DNA from 2 places in the Blautia hydrogenotrophica DSM 10507 genome. Region 2 is predicted to be linked to the other one. Evidence: a T-box and tRNA genes for the amino acid it is inferred to sense, from the RefSeq annotation. Region 2 holds a T-box; the other holds one or more tRNA genes.
The links. The T-box of region 2 lies ahead of BLHYD_RS13170 (valine--tRNA ligase). A T-box ahead of a tRNA ligase gene usually reads a tRNA of that ligase, here a tRNA-Val.
Positions count from the first base shown of each region.

Region 1: it has a tRNA-Val gene. The T-box ahead of BLHYD_RS13170 (valine--tRNA ligase) is inferred to sense a tRNA for this amino acid. The anticodon was not compared.

Region 1 is NZ_CP136423.1:1,133,991-1,137,477, forward strand. It holds gene BLHYD_RS05385 (phosphoribosylformylglycinamidine synthase) at 1-1,092, shown strand, start outside; tRNA gene BLHYD_RS05395 (tRNA-Met) at 1,825-1,898, opposite strand; tRNA gene BLHYD_RS05400 (tRNA-Val) at 1,914-1,986, opposite strand; gene BLHYD_RS05405 (sn-glycerol-1-phosphate dehydrogenase) at 2,402-3,487, shown strand, end outside.
Region 2 is NZ_CP136423.1:2,714,580-2,718,066, reverse strand. It holds gene BLHYD_RS13175 (FtsX-like permease family protein) at 1-1,264, shown strand, start outside; T-box leader at 1,319-1,539, shown strand; gene BLHYD_RS13170 (valine--tRNA ligase) at 1,595-3,487, shown strand, end outside.

The DNA of each region.
Region 1 (3,487 bases), 1.6 Mb from region 2:
GATATCATCTGTGAGGTGGCTGACGGCAAAGTGGGCGAGCTGGCAATCACTTATACGGTGATCGGAGAGGTTCTGGAAGAGCAGGAATTTACTCACGGTGATGTGAGAATCTCTTTGGACGAGGCATTGGTTTCCTGGAAGGGCACCCTGGAGAAAGTGTTTGCTACTCATTCCGGTGCGCAGCCGCAGCAGGAACGTGAGGCTGTGAAAGCCGCTGCTGACGGAAATGGAGAAGTAAAGGACGGACTGTATCACGCAAAGAAGGTCTATGTGTGCAAAAATAAAGTTGCAAAACCGAGGGTCTTCATACCAGTATTTCCAGGGACGAACTGCGAGTATGACAGCACCAGGGCTTTTGAACGGGCAGGCGCCGAGGTAGATGTAAAAGTGTTTAAGAACCTCACGGCTGAGGACATTCGGGATTCCGTGGAGATTTTTGAGAAAGCCATCGGACAGGCACAGATGATTATGTTCCCGGGCGGATTTTCAGCGGGAGACGAGCCGGATGGTTCCGCGAAATTCTTTGCGACGGCTTTCCAGAACGCAAAGATGAAGGAAGCTGTTATGAGACTGCTCAATGAGAGGGACGGCTTGGCGTTGGGAATCTGCAACGGTTTCCAGGCTCTGATTAAGCTTGGACTTGTACCCTGCGGTGAGATTGTTGGACAGACGGAAAATTCTCCGACTCTGACCTTTAATACTATTGGACGCCACATTTCTAAAATGGTGTACACAAAAGTGGTTTCCAACAAATCGCCATGGCTAGCACAGGCTGAGCTGGGCAAGGTGTACTGTAATCCGGCGTCCCACGGAGAAGGGCGTTTTGTGGCCAGTGATGAGTGGCTTCAAAAACTTTTCGCTAACGGCCAGGTGGCTACTCAGTATGTGACTCCGGAAGGAGAACTGAGAGTGAATGACGAGGAGTGGAATGTCAATGGTTCATACTGTGCGATTGAAGGTATCACAAGCCCGGACGGAAGGGTGCTGGGCAAGATGGCGCACAGCGAGCGCAGGGACCGTGGAGTCGCGATGAATATCTACGGAGAGCAGGACATTCGTATTTTTGAGTCGGGTGTGCAGTATTTTAAATAATAGACATATTAAGAGAAAACTGTCTAAAGTGTCAGAAAACGTTGGTTATTTTGTACGGTTTCGATAGGTTGCTACCAATTTTGAGAATATAGTAGTATATTAAATTTAAACCTAGGTGAACTTAAAAATGTCTTGTCAGTTCTCTCATATCCGCAGTTCTTGCGATGTCTGTTCAGATGGAAACTGTATATAAGGCATAACAGAAAAGAGCTTTCACATGCAAAAAGTGAAAGCTCTTTTTTGTGTGCATCGCGAAGTGTGTTACTGCTCACAAACCGCAAGCGAGTGAACAGTAACTGGACGGAAGAATTAGAGGGTGATTTTCAGACAATTTCCTTTCTTTTTTATTCTTTAGAAGGCATAATATCATTGTTATAATTATCTGTTTTAAAACTTGATATGTAGAAATGATTATGGCATTACTTCAGGAAAAATCATATACGATTGACGATATTTACGCATTGTCAGATGGAACGAGAGCTGAATTGATTGACGGGGATTTAAAGATTAAAATCGAATAGCTGTTGCGCGTTATCAAAGGAGTGAAAGAGTCCTGGCAAGGGCTCTTTTGCTTTGCAAAAAATGAAAGTAATTTCGAGGGTTTTACAGCTGAGGTGGTGACATAGGTGCGGAGCCCATAGGTAATCACTAGAGTGATTACATTTCGTTTTCGTGAAAAAATAAAAATCCTGAAACCCCAGTAAAATCAAGGATTTCAGGACCTAAACGAAGTAGCGAGAGGGGGAGTCGAACCCTCGACACTACGGGTATGAACCGTATGCTCTAGCCAACTGAGCTATCTCGCCATATTCTTAAGTATATGGGACCTATAGGGCTCGAACCTATGACCCTCTGCTTGTAAGGCAGATGCTCTCCCAGCTGAGCTAAGATCCCATATTTCTGTCTCAGGTACTACATTTTTTGTTTGTTTCCCGTCGACTGCTCTGCTATTATATACTGAAAAGGAAGACTTTGTCAACACCTTTTTTATATTTTTTTTGAAAAAGTAACAGTTCAGTCAGCACCATTCGTAAAACCGCACTGCATGCTACTCGTGGTTGCCGCCACCGTTTTACTTATGGAAAGGTGCTCAACTCAAACAGATACTCGTTCGTAAAAACATACAAGTATGTTTTATGCTTCTCGTACACTGTATGGCTGAATTGTTACGAAAAATTGCAAAAGTTTGTATCTGCACTCATGAAACGCTGCCAGCCCGTTTTTCTTGATTTTTCAATGGATTCATGTATAATAAATACTGAGACATTTTTTCTATTTAGATCATTGAGTATCAGGAGGAGATAAGTATATGCGAGTCGATACGGACGATTTTGCCCGACCGTGTAGCTGCGGTAGAGAACATCACATAGAAGTAAAGGAAATCATTATAGAGGCGGGAGCAGTTGAAAAGCTGGAAGTTATGTTGGATGATGGTATGCTGCGAGAGTACATTTCACCGGTAATCATCTGTGATACCAACACGTTTGCAGCCACTGAAGAGATTATGGAAAACATCTATGACCGCTGTGAGGTGATTATTCTGGATGCGGAGGGACTGCAGGCAGATCAGAGAGCCGTGGAGGTAGCCTTCCAGAATATGGATGATGAGATGGATTTGATTCTGGCGGTTGGAACTGGAACTATCCATGACATCAGCAGATATATTGCTCATGAATATGGAATTCCTTTTATTTCAGTACCCACTGCAGCAAGTATGGACGGATTCGTCAGCTCCGTGGCGACGATGACTTGGAATGGATTAAAAAAGACAATTCCGTCTGTGGCACCGCTGTGTGTCATAGCGGACACAGATATATTTTCAAAGGCCCCAAAAAGGTTAAATGCGTCTGGAGCGGCGAATATTCTGGGAAAGTACATCAGTTTGGCCGATTGGAGAATCGCAAATCTGGTGGCGGGTGAATATTTGTGTGAGAGAGCGTATGAGATGGAAGAGCAGGCGCTTCGTCTTGTGAAGTCCTGTATTAGGGGGATTCCCAGTGAGGATGAAGACGACTGCGAGAATTTGATGAAAGCGTTGATTATTTCAGGGCTGGCAATGCAGATTGTCGGCAGTTCAAGACCAGCGTCTGGTGCGGAACATCATATGTCCCATCTTTGGAAGATGGAAGTGATCAATGGTCATTTGGATGCGTATCATGGAGAGAAAGTTGGTGTGGGTCTACTGCTGTGCATTGATAAGTATAACCAGATAGCAAGGGCCATTCGCAGGGGGGCTTGTCATATTGTAAAATATGAAGGAATAGAGAACGTTTTGTTAAAACGGATTTTTCAGGAGAGCGGTAAACTAGAAGGGATTCTAGAAGAAAATACGCCGGATCCGCTGATTGCTGTTGTTCCGGAACATCTGGAAAAATGTCTCCCTATGATTGCGTCG
Region 2 (3,487 bases):
AGCCACATTTTCCGCCTGCTATAAGGAATTGGCGGAGACGCCTGCCTCCCTGATGAGACCGCCGGCGCCGAAAGAAGGAAAGAGAGTTCTGTTGGAACGGGTTACATTTTTGTGGAAGCGGCTGAATTTCAGTTGGAAGTCTTCGGTGAGAAATCTGTTCCGATACAAAAAGAGGTTCTTCATGACGGTCTTTGGTATCAGTGGGAGTATGGCCCTGCTTTTGGTAGGATTTGGACTGAGGGATTCCATCACGGATATTGCGAGATTACAGTATGAACAACTGCAGCATTTTGACGCCACGGTGATTATGGATGAGGATGCCAGTGGGAAAGAGCGGCAGGATGTGGACGTGTTCATTGAAGAAAACGGTGAGATTAAGAGGGCTACGAAGGTCTTGTTTAAGCAGGTGACGACCAGGGAGAATCATGCGAACCTCAGCGTGTATTTGTATGTGCCGGAGAACATGGAAGAATTTCAGCAGGATGTGACTTTCCAGGACAGGAAGACGAAGGAGCAGTACACGATGGATGATAACGGGGCGATTGTTTCTGAAAAGACAGCCTCCTTGGTGGGAGTAAAAGAAGGGGATGTGATCGTCTTAGAGGAAGATAACCAGAAATATGAGGTTCCTGTCTCACACATCTGTGAGAACTACCTGAGTCATTATATCTATCTGTCTCCAAAACTTTACCGTGAGACCTTTAAAGAGGAACCGCAGTTTCATGATATCCTGCTTACGTTCCACACGGAAGATGAGTCTGAAGAGGCAAAGATCGGCCAGCAGATTCTGGAATACCCAGGGGCTTTGAGCATTTCCTACAATCGAAATATCCAGGAGCAGTTGAATAATATGCTCAGTGCTCTAGATATGGTTATGATTGTCCTGATTGTCTCGGCGGGCCTTTTGGCCTTTGTGGTGCTGTATAATTTGAATAATATCAATATCACAGAGAGGCAGAGGGAATTGGCGACGATCAAAGTGCTGGGATTTTATGACGGAGAAGTCTCTGCTTATGTTTTTCGCGAGAACATCCTGCTCACAGTGATCGGTGTGGCAGTAGGAGGTATTTTGGGGATTTTCCTGCATCGGTTCGTAATCACTACGGTGGAGGTGGATGCCTGTATGTTCGGCCGAAATATCTCTGCGCTTAGTTTTATTTTCAGTGGTCTGATTACCTGTGGCTTTTCAGCTTTTGTCAATGGAGTCATGCACTTTAAGCTGAAGAAGATCGATATGGTGGAATCTCTGAAAAGTGTGGAGTGACGGCGGCAAGTTTCGGTCTTGACAAATCTAAAAAATGCACTTATGATAGAAAAATAAAAGGTGTTGAGAAAGAGGAGTACATCTGTGGCGCTGTCAGAGAGAAATGTTCGTGGGCTGAGAGACATTTTCAGAGAGTGCAGATGGAAAGTAGCTTTTGAACCGGGGGGCTGAAGGTCGAAGATTGGTAGGTCCTCACGTGTTGTTCGCGTTACAGGACAATAGAGATATGCGCTGTGCGCATAACGAAGGTGGTACCGTGATTATTCGCCCTTCACACGAGAGTGTGGAGGGTGTTTTTATTTCATAGGAGCATATGATAAGGAGGAAGTTATGAGCAAAGAGTTGGCAAAGACCTATGATCCAAAGGGAATAGAGGAAAAGCTCTATCAAAAATGGATGGACCGTGGCTATTTTCATGCGAAAGTAAATCCAGATAAGAAACCATTTACCATAGTGATGCCGCCGCCAAATATTACCGGGCAGCTGCATATGGGCCATGCTTTGGATAATACTTTGCAGGATATCATGATTCGTTTTAAGAGAATGCAAGGTTATGAGACTTTGTGGCAGCCAGGCACAGACCATGCGGCCATCGCCACAGAAGTAAAGGTCATCGAGAAATTGAAGGAGCAGGGGATAGACAAAAACGAAATTGGCCGCGAGGAATTTTTAAAACATGCTTGGGCTTGGAAAGAAGAATATGGTGGAAGAATCAACAATCAGCTAAAGAAGATGGGTGTGTCTGCGGATTGGGACAGAGAACGCTTTACGATGGATGAGGGATGTTCCAAAGCAGTTCAGGAGGTCTTTATCCGCATGTACAACAAGGGATATATCTATAAAGGTTCCCGTATTATCAACTGGTGTCCGGTGTGCAAGACTTCCATCTCAGATGCAGAGGTAGAGCATGAGGACCAGAATGGTTTTTTCTGGCATATTAAATATCCGATTGTGGGAGAAGAAGGCCGTTATGTAGAGATCGCGACTACCCGTCCGGAGACTCTTCTGGGAGATACCGCGGTGGCTGTAAATCCAGAGGACGAGAGATATCAGGATTTGATCGGAAAGATGCTGGAGCTGCCGCTGACAGGGCGCCAGATTCCGGTGATCGCGGATTCTTATGTGGACAAGGAGTTTGGAACAGGATGCGTAAAAATTACACCGGCCCATGACCCCAATGACTTTGAGGTGGGCAGACGCCATAATTTAGAAGAAATCAATGTGATGAATGACGATGCCACCATCAATGAGCTGGGCGGAAAGTATGCAGGAATGGAGCGCTATGAGGCCAGAAAAGCGATTGTGGCCGATCTGGAGGCCGAGGGGCTTTTGGTGAAGGTGGTTCCTCATTCTCACAATGTGGGAACCCATGATCGCTGCGGAACTACGGTGGAACCAATGATTAAGCCTCAGTGGTTTGTGAAAATGGATGAGATGGCCAAAGCAGCCATTGAGGTACTGAATAAAGACTTAAAATTTGTACCTTCCCGTTTTGACAAGATCTACCTGCACTGGTTAGAGAATATCCGTGACTGGTGTATTTCACGTCAGCTCTGGTGGGGACACAGGATTCCGGCTTACTACTGTGATGAGTGTGGACAGGTGGAAGTGGCTCATGAGATGCCGAAAAAGTGCAGCAAGTGCGGATGTACGCATTTTACCCAGGATGAGGATACCCTGGATACCTGGTTTTCCTCCGCGTTGTGGCCGTTTTCTACCTTAGGCTGGCCAGAGAAAACTCCTGAGCTGGAGTATTTCTATCCGACGGATGTCCTGGTAACAGGCTATGATATCATTTTCTTCTGGGTAATCCGTATGGTCTTTTCCGCGTTGGAGCAGACAGGAAAGACGCCATTTCACCACGTGCTGATTCATGGACTGGTGAGAGATTCCCAGGGGCGCAAAATGAGCAAGTCTCTGGGAAATGGCATTGATCCGCTGGAAGTCATAGACAAGTATGGAGCGGATGCGCTGAGACTGACCCTGGTGACGGGCAACGCGCCGGGAAATGATATGCGTTTCTACTGGGAAAAGGTGGAAGCCAGCAGGAATTTTGCCAATAAGGTTTGGAATGCCTCCCGGTTTATCCTGATGAATCTGGAAGGAAAGACGGTGACAGAGCCTGATCTGGCTCAGCTGAATCCTGAAGACAGATGGATTTTATCAAAGTTAAATACGGTGGCCCAGGAAGTCACGGAGAACATGGAAAAATATGAGCTGGGA